DNA from 4 places in the Phytobacter palmae genome. Region 2 is predicted to be linked to each of the others. Evidence: predicted binding sites of a transcription regulator. Region 2 holds the regulator's gene; each other region holds the start of a gene.
The links. Region 2 encodes PurR, which represses purine synthesis genes. Its sites were predicted from a motif close to CANGCAAACGTTTGCNTG; they were not measured.
Positions count from the first base shown of each region.

Region 1 (2,206 bases), on a different contig from region 2:
AGCCATCGCGGGCGCCGGTGGGCGTATGGGCCGCCAGTTAATTCAGGCAACCCTGCAGATGGACGGCGTTGCGCTTGGCGCAGCGCTGGAGCGAGAAGGTTCTTCCCTGCTGGGTAGTGATGCAGGAGAGCTCGCTGGCGTGGGTACAACAGGCGTTATCGTGAGCAGCGATCTGCAGGCGGTAAAAGACGATTTTGATGTATTGATTGATTTTACCCGCCCGGAAGGGACCCTGGTTCACCTGGCATTTTGTCGCCAGCACCGCAAAGGGATGGTTATTGGTACAACCGGTTTTGATGACGCGGGCAAAGCGGCAATTCGCGATGCGTCGCAAGAGGTTGCCATTGTCTTCGCGGCGAATTTCAGTGTTGGCGTGAACGTGATGCTTAAGCTGCTGGAAAAAGCGGCAAAGGTGATGGGGGAGTACACCGATATCGAAATTATCGAAGCACATCACCGTTACAAAGTGGATGCGCCGTCGGGGACTGCGTTGGCCATGGGGGAGTCTATTGCCCATGCACTGAATAAAGATTTAAAAGATTGCGCAGTTTATGCACGTGAAGGTCATACCGGCGAACGCGTACCGGGCACAATTGGCTTTGTGACCGTCCGCGCGGGCGACATTGTCGGTGAACATACGGCAATGTTTGCTGATATCGGTGAACGCGTTGAAATTAGCCATAAAGCATCAAGCCGAATGACTTTTGCCAATGGCGCTGTTCGCTCCGCTTTGTGGCTAAAAGATAAAGATACTGGCCTTTTTGATATGCGAGATGTGCTGGATCTGAACAATTTGTAAGAGTTATTACCCATCGTGATGTGGTTGTTGCAGTCGTAATTTCTTGATTGCATAGGGCAATATTTTATTGCCCTTTTATTTTGTCGATTTCATATGATTTTCTCCTTTAGTTCCCTGTTAATTCAAATATCTCATCTCATTTTGGTTGCTAAAATGTAAATTTTGACCATTTGGTCTACTTTTTACTAAGCCATGGTGAATGTAACCAGTTTAATGGCGACGCAAGCGTTTTCCTTGCTCTGGTAATGTGATCTTTTTGCCCTATAAATCGTGCTATTCTTTTCTGGGGCGCAAAAAGACATGAAAAAGATGCGCTATGAGTTGACTTTTACCCTTCATGTCTCCAGAATGCCGCCGTTTGCAAAAAATTCGCGGTTACGCAAATTTGCATTGATTCAAGGCTTATAATTGAATTAATATGCAAATAAAGTGAGTGAATATTCTCTGGAGGGTGTTTTGATTAAGTCAGCGCTATTGGTTCTGGAAGACGGAACCCAGTTTTACGGTCGGGCCATAGGGGCAACAGGTTCGGCGGTTGGGGAAGTCGTTTTCAATACTTCAATGACCGGTTATCAAGAAATCCTCACTGATCCTTCCTACTCCCGCCAAATTGTCACCCTTACTTATCCTCATATTGGTAATGTCGGCACCAACGCCGCCGATGAAGAATCCTCTCAGGTACATGCGCAAGGCCTGGTTATTCGTGATCTGCCGCTGATTGCCAGCAACTACCGCAATACCGAAGATCTCTCTTCCTATCTGAAACGCCATAACATCGTGGCGATTGCCGATATTGATACCCGTAAGCTGACGCGTCTGCTGCGTGAAAAAGGTGCGCAGAATGGCTGCATCATCGCCGGGGACAACCTGGATGCCGCACTGGCGCTGGAGAAAGCGAAAAGCTTCCCGGGGCTGAACGGTATGGATTTGGCGAAAGAAGTGACGACTGCCGAGCCATATAGCTGGACGCAGGGGAGCTGGACACTGAAAGGCGAGCTGCCGGAAGCGAAAAGCGAAGCTGAACTGCCGCTGCATGTTGTGGCTTACGATTTTGGCGCGAAACGTAACATCCTGCGTATGCTGGTGGACAGAGGCTGCCGCCTGACGGTGGTTCCGGCGAAGACGTCGGCAGAAGATGTGCTGAAAATGAACCCGGACGGTATCTTCCTTTCTAATGGCCCTGGCGACCCGGCACCTTGCGACTACGCCATCGAGGCGATCGGGAAATTCCTTGAGACCGATATTCCGGTATTCGGTATCTGTCTCGGTCACCAGTTGCTGGCGCTGGCGAGTGGCGCGAAAACCGTGAAGATGAAGTTCGGCCACCACGGCGGCAACCACCCGGTAAAAGATATCGATAACAACACCGTGATGATTACCGCACAGAACCACGGTTTCGCGGTGGAT
Region 1 covers NZ_JBCIVJ010000014.1:3,485-5,690, reverse strand. Annotated here, with positions in the region: gene dapB (4-hydroxy-tetrahydrodipicolinate reductase) at 1-799, shown strand, start outside; gene carA (glutamine-hydrolyzing carbamoyl-phosphate synthase small subunit) at 1,256-2,206, shown strand, end outside.
Region 1: a site for PurR is predicted at 1,018-1,035, ahead of carA (glutamine-hydrolyzing carbamoyl-phosphate synthase small subunit). Genes of this name have one in related genera too.

Region 2 (2,206 bases):
ATGACAATCGACAGGAGAGACGAGGGAGAGAGGGCTCTCCCCCGGGGTAAATCAATGCAGTGCGGCAGTGAGTCCGCCAGCAACAATCAGGGCGAGTACAATTACGGTAGTCACTAAAGAAAACTTCAGGTCGGTGCTCATCAATTTTTCTCCTTATTAATTTCCACACAAAAAGTGATGTAACGCATTTTTGCACAAATAAACGTAAAAATCTTGCAGGATTTAGAGTGATACACGTTTTAGCACTTCCCCTTTTGGTCAAGATCAGACAAAATTCGACGCTAAATTTATTAGCGTACCGGCCATTGACTCCCCTCCTGACGTCCAGTGTCTTTTTCCCGGCGTATTGCAATCCCTTCTATGGGTAAAGGGTGATGGAAGGCAAACGTTTACCTTATGTATTATCAGGAGTTTACGATATGGTCTGGAGTAAGATCTGATGGCAACGATTAAAGACGTAGCGAAGCGAGCAAACGTTTCCACCACAACCGTATCACATGTAATTAACAAGACGCGTTTCGTTGCAGAAGAGACGCGCAACGCGGTCTGGGCAGCGATTAAAGAATTACACTACTCTCCCAGCGCGGTTGCCCGCAGTTTGAAAGTCAATCACACGAAATCTATTGGCTTGCTGGCGACCAGTAGCGAAGCGGCTTATTTCGCCGAGATCATCGAAGCAGTTGAGAAAAATTGTTTCCAGAAAGGCTACACCCTTATTCTCGGTAACGCCTGGAATAACCTGGAAAAACAGCGCGCCTATCTGTCGATGATGGCGCAAAAACGTGTGGATGGTCTGCTGGTCATGTGTTCTGAATACCCGGAATCGTTACTCAGCATGCTGGAGGAATATCGCCATATTCCTATGGTGGTAATGGACTGGGGCGAAGCAAAAGCCGATTTTACCGATACGGTAATCGATAACGCCTTTGCCGGTGGCTATATGGCCGGCCGTTATCTGATTGAACGCGGCCATCGCGAAATTGGCGTTATCCCCGGGCCATTAGAGCGCAACACGGGAGCCGGCCGTCTTAGTGGCTTTATGAAAGCGATGCAAGAGGCCCACATCAATGTACCGGAAAACTGGATTGTGCAGGGCGACTTTGAGCCGGAGTCCGGTTATCGTGCGATGCAACAAATACTGACTCAGTCTTCTCGCCCGACTGCGGTGTTCTGCGGTGGCGACATTATGGCGATGGGCGCGTTGTGCGCGGCTGATGAAATGGGCCTGCGCGTGCCGCAGGATATTTCGGTGATCGGTTATGATAACGTGCGCAATTCACGTTTCTTTACCCCTTCACTGACAACTATCCACCAGCCGAAAGACTCGCTGGGTGAAACCGCGTTTAACATGCTACTGGACCGCATCGTGAACAAGCGTGAAGAGTCACAATCAATTGAAGTGCATCCGCGTCTGATTGAACGCCGCTCGGTTGCCGATGGTCCGTTCCGCGACTATCGCCGTTAATCCTGCCGGGAGCAGTTCATTCCTGCTCCCGCAGCCACTCTCTGTTCAGTGTTTCGCTGTCACCCAGGTAATCCAGTAACCAGCTCAGCGCCGGTGAAGCATCATTCTGCTGCCAGGTCAGACAACAGGCGGCGTCCGGGAAAGGATTTTCAAGTGCCAGCGCAACCCATTCACCGCGATCGATCCACGGACGGGCAAAATGCGCTGGCACCATCCCAATGCATAGCCCGGCAGACAAGCAGGCAGCAGATGATTCCCAGTCAGGGGCGACAACCCGCTTCTGATTATCCAGAAGCCAGGTGATGCGTTTAGGCAGCGAACGGGAGGTATCTTCGCGCACCAGCGATGGCCAGTTCCGTAACGTATCATCACTGAGCGGCGACGCCATCGCCGCCAGCGGATGATGACGCGCAACCACACATTTCCAGCTCAACATGCCCATATCGCGAAAGGTATAGCGGCCCCCGACCGGAATTGCCTGAGTTGCGCCAATAGCCAGTTCAACACGTCCGTCGGCCAGCGCATCCCATACACCGTTAAATACCTCCTGGGAGACCAGCAGTTCGACATCGCTAAAATGGCGATAGAAATCGACAATCATCTGGCGCGTACGTTCCGGTTTAACGATGTTATCAACGGCGATAGATAACTGCCCACGCCAGCCGTTGGCAATTTGCTGACACTGTTGCCGGGTGATCTGCATTTTTTTGATAACAGAACGCCCCTCTTTCAAAAACCACA
Region 2 covers NZ_JBCIVJ010000015.1:120,950-123,155, reverse strand. Annotated here, with positions in the region: gene cydH (cytochrome bd-I oxidase subunit CydH) at 52-141, opposite strand; gene purR (HTH-type transcriptional repressor PurR) at 440-1,465, shown strand; gene punR (DNA-binding transcriptional activator PunR) at 1,482-2,206, opposite strand, start outside.

Region 3 (2,206 bases), on a different contig from region 2:
GTAATTTACGTGAAGATTTATTGGCTACCAGCAAACCGGCAAGCCCTCCTAGGGCACCGGGCACGAGTAATTTGCCGAGATCCTGCCCACCGGAAGATGACGATGACTGGCCTTGTTGGCCAAGCAGAGACTGTAATTGGTTTAACCAGTTTGCCATGATTCCCCTCACTTAATCGTTTCGTAAACGAGAAGCCTAAGCGAGGGGATGTCAGGAAATGTCTAAAACAGCAAAAGATGAGAAAAGGTCGTAGAGTTAACGAGGCTGATACTCCGCTTTGCCTGCTTTACAATCGATTTTGACGAGATAATGAATGTCTGTACTCTTACCACGAACCGTTAAGGGAACGTCCCATTGATCGTTCTTACCCCGGATATCTTTCGGTGTAACCCAGGCGACAGGATCCGCTTGCCCCAGTTTTTTTTGATCGTCAGCCCAGCGTACTATGCGGTTTTGCAGATAATCGCGTTTGACGCTCGCAGCAATTCCCTCAGCGTTCATACCTTCGCAAGAGGGAAATTTAACCGATTTGTCAGTGGCGGCCGACGCGGTTACGCTGCCCACCAGTAATATCGTACCCAGCAACACTCCTGCTATTTTCATGCTTTTCTCCTGTGCATAGAGCCTAATCAAAGCATGGTACAAATTACAGGCAGCGCAAGCCGGGATCAGGCAGCCGAGCGTTTCGCTTTTGGCTTCATATCAACCGTCTCTGATGCCCCAATGTCTGCGTCACCCTGAGTCGCTTCTGGTGCGCTCTCCTGGGTATCCGCACCGGGTAACTTACCGGATTTGAGGATATGGCTGAGTACATCTTTTTGTTCAGCCAGCCAGAGCGCCATTTGATCGCGCTGGTCTTCTTCAAGCGTCACTGGCGCTTCGCCCAGCCAGCCTTCAAGTACCTCGGCCAGGTCGAGCATTTTATCGTAAGCGTCAGCTTCCTTTTTGCTGGCAAAAGACATTTTTTCCTCACCTTCGCGAATCACAACATACTTGACTTCAACCGCCATGATGCAGCCCCTTTTAACTGTATTTATATACAGTATATTACTGCGCCACTCATCAGATCGCAAGTCGTAAAAGACAGACGCAAACGTTTTCCTATATACTGCCGCCAGATTTTTTATAAAGGTCGACTTGCTATGACTCTATTAGGAACGGCGCTGCGTCCGGCAGCTACTCGCGTAATGTTATTGGGTTCGGGGGAATTAGGCAAAGAAGTGGCTATTGAATGCCAGCGTCTTGGCATTGAAGTTATTGCCGTAGACCGTTATGCCGATGCGCCCGCCATGCATGTGGCCCACCGCTCGCATGTTATCAATATGCTCGATGGTGAAGCCTTAAAAGCACTGGTTGCACTGGAAAAGCCCGATTTTATCGTGCCGGAAATTGAAGCGATCGCCACCGACACACTACTGGAACTGGAAGCCCTGGGTCAGCATGTTGTCCCCTGCGCGCGAGCAACCAGACTGACCATGAACCGTGAAGGAATTCGTCGTCTCGCCGCAGAAGAGCTTGCCCTTCCAACTTCAAGCTACCGCTTCGCCGATAGCGAAGACGCGTTCCGTCAGGCTGTTGATGAGATTGGTCTGCCCTGCATCGTTAAACCTGTCATGAGTTCTTCCGGTAAGGGCCAGAGTTTCATTCGCAGCGCCGATCAACTGGCGAAAGCCTGGGCATATGCGCAACAGGGCGGTCGTGCGGGTGCCGGCCGTGTTATTGTCGAAGGCGTGGTGAATTTTGATTTCGAAATCACCCTGCTCACCATCAGCGCTGCAGATGGCGTACATTTCTGCTCTCCGGTAGGTCATCGCCAGGAAGACGGAGATTATCGTGAATCCTGGCAACCGCAATATATGACCGAGCTGGCGCTGGAGCGCGCGCAGGATGTGGCGCGTAAAGTGGTGCTTGCCCTCGGCGGCTACGGATTATTCGGCGTTGAACTGTTTGTCTGCGGCGATGAGGTCATCTTTAGCGAAGTATCTCCGCGACCGCATGATACTGGGATGGTCACGCTGATTTCACAGGACGTCTCTGAATTTGCCCTGCATGTCCGCGCCTTCCTCGGTCTGCCAGTCGGGCAAATTCGCCAGTACGGGCCGTCGGCGTCAGCGGTGATCCTGCCTGAGCTGAAAAGCCAGAACGTCACGTTTGATAACCTGCAAAATGCCGTTGGCGCAGGCCTGCAGGTCCGTCTGTTTGGTAAGC
Region 3 covers NZ_JBCIVJ010000006.1:87,249-89,454, forward strand. Annotated here, with positions in the region: gene AAIG39_RS09565 (tellurite resistance TerB family protein) at 1-157, opposite strand, end outside; gene yebF (protein YebF) at 254-601, opposite strand; gene AAIG39_RS09575 (YebG family protein) at 667-1,008, opposite strand; gene purT (formate-dependent phosphoribosylglycinamide formyltransferase) at 1,141-2,206, shown strand, end outside.
Region 3: a site for PurR is predicted at 1,085-1,102, ahead of purT (formate-dependent phosphoribosylglycinamide formyltransferase). Genes of this name have one in related genera too.

Region 4 (2,206 bases), on a different contig from region 2:
AGCATAGCTGCCGACAGCGTATTGTCGTCGTCGCGGCGGCTAAACCAGGTTACCGGCTGCTCATCGCTGATATCGAGGGCGACGGCCAGCTCGGGATGGACGCGCTGGAACAGACTCACGGCGACCGAATCCGCTACGGTATAGCTAAGTTTGCCGTTCACCACCTCTTCAAGCAGATTGTTGGTGCCTGCCTTGTCATCCACCTTCCAGCTCAGATCCGGGAACTTCTTCTCTTTAAGTTCGCGCAAATCGTTGAGCGCCACATGTCCCGCGGCAATGGTGAGCTGGGTGTCGTTAACGGTGGCCAGGCTGCGTGGGCGGTAGCTACCGACGCGGTAAACCAGTTGCTGCGATACCCAATAGTAAACCGGGCCCGTCTGGTAGTTTTTGAGGCGCTCGTTGTTATAAACCAGGCCGGCTGCCAGCATATCGGCATTGTCGTGATCAAGATCGTCAAAAATCTGGCTGATATTCTGGCGTACGGTCACTTTCAGTTTAACGCCAAGATAACTGGCGAACTGTTGGGCGAGCTCGTAATCAAGCCCGTACGGTTTATTTTCGATACTGGCATACGTCAAAGGGGACGCAATAGTGCTTATGCGAAGCTCGCCCCGCGCCTTGATGGCCGCAACGCGGTTGTCGGCTTTGCCGAACCAGGGGATAGAAGGCCACAGGGCCGCTGCCAGCAGCAGGGTGACGATGCCGATAAGCAGATAATTAATCTTAAATTTTTTCAATTAGTTAATTCTCTGCGCCGTGCGATGCCTCAATAAATAGCCGCCATAAATACAAGGGTGTTTACCGGTCGTTGAGCGGCATTTTGCGCAACAAAACGTCAGTTGGCAACTAATTAGCGAAGCCGCTAAGGTTTGCTGCTAAATGGCACACATGATTTTATTTCGACGCAAACGGTTTCGTCACCGCTCAGGATTCTCTATAATGACGCCCGTTTTCCCCCTGATGCACACTTAAAGCTTCGAAGACGAGAGACTTATGATGGAAATTCTGCGTGGTTCGCCTGCACTGTCCGCATTTCGTATCAACAAACTGCTGGCGCGTTTTCAGGCAGCCCGGCTCCCGGTGAGCAATATTTACGCTGAGTATGTCCATTTTGCCGATGTGAACGATCGGCTGAACGAGGAAGAGCTCACGCGGCTGCAACGCCTGCTGAAATATGGTCCGAACTTAAGCAGCCATACCCCGTCCGGAAAATTACTTCTCGTTACGCCCCGTCCTGGCACCATCTCCCCCTGGTCTTCTAAAGCAACGGATATCGCGCACAATTGCGACCTTGGCAAAATCAATCGCCTGGAGCGCGGTGTAGCGTACTACGTCGACGCCCCGACCCTGACAGAAGAGCAATGGGCAAGCGTGGCGGCTGAACTGCATGACCGCATGATGGAGACCGTATTTACCGCCGAAGCGGATGCAGCACGTCTGTTTGAACATCATCAGCCTGCGCCGGTGCAAAGTGTGGATCTGTTGGGCGAAGGGCGCCAGGCGCTGATTGACGCTAACGTGCGTCTCGGTCTGGCACTGGCGGAAGACGAAATTGACTATCTGCAGGATGCGTTTAGCCGTCTTGGACGCAACCCGAATGATATCGAACTTTACATGTTTGCTCAGGCGAACTCCGAACACTGCCGTCATAAAATTTTTAACGCCGACTGGGTGATTGACGGCGAACAGCAACCAAAGTCGCTGTTCAAAATGATCAAAAATACCTTCGAGAAAACCCCGGACTATGTGCTGTCTGCCTATAAAGACAACGCGGCGGTGATGGAAGGTTCTGAGGTCGGGCGTTTCTTCGCCGACCACGAGAATGGTCGCTATGACTTCCATCAGGAAGCGGCGCACATTCTGATGAAAGTGGAAACCCATAACCACCCGACAGCGATTTCTCCGTGGCCGGGCGCAGCAACGGGTTCCGGTGGTGAAATTCGTGATGAAGGGGCGACCGGACGCGGCGCGAAGCCAAAAGCAGGCCTGGTGGGCTTCTCCGTTTCTAACCTGCGTATTCCGGGGTTTGAGCAGCCATGGGAAGAAGATTTCGGTAAACCGGAGCGCATCGTTTCCGCGCTGGATATCATGACCGAAGGCCCGCTGGGTGGCGCGGCGTTTAACAACGAATTTGGCCGTCCTGCACTGACCGGTTACTTCCGTACTTACGAAGAGAAAGTAAACAGCCACAATGGTGAAGAGCTGC
Region 4 covers NZ_JBCIVJ010000012.1:163,301-165,506, reverse strand. Annotated here, with positions in the region: gene mltF (membrane-bound lytic murein transglycosylase MltF) at 1-737, opposite strand, end outside; gene purL (phosphoribosylformylglycinamidine synthase) at 994-2,206, shown strand, end outside.
Region 4: a site for PurR is predicted at 902-919, ahead of purL (phosphoribosylformylglycinamidine synthase). Genes of this name have one in related genera too.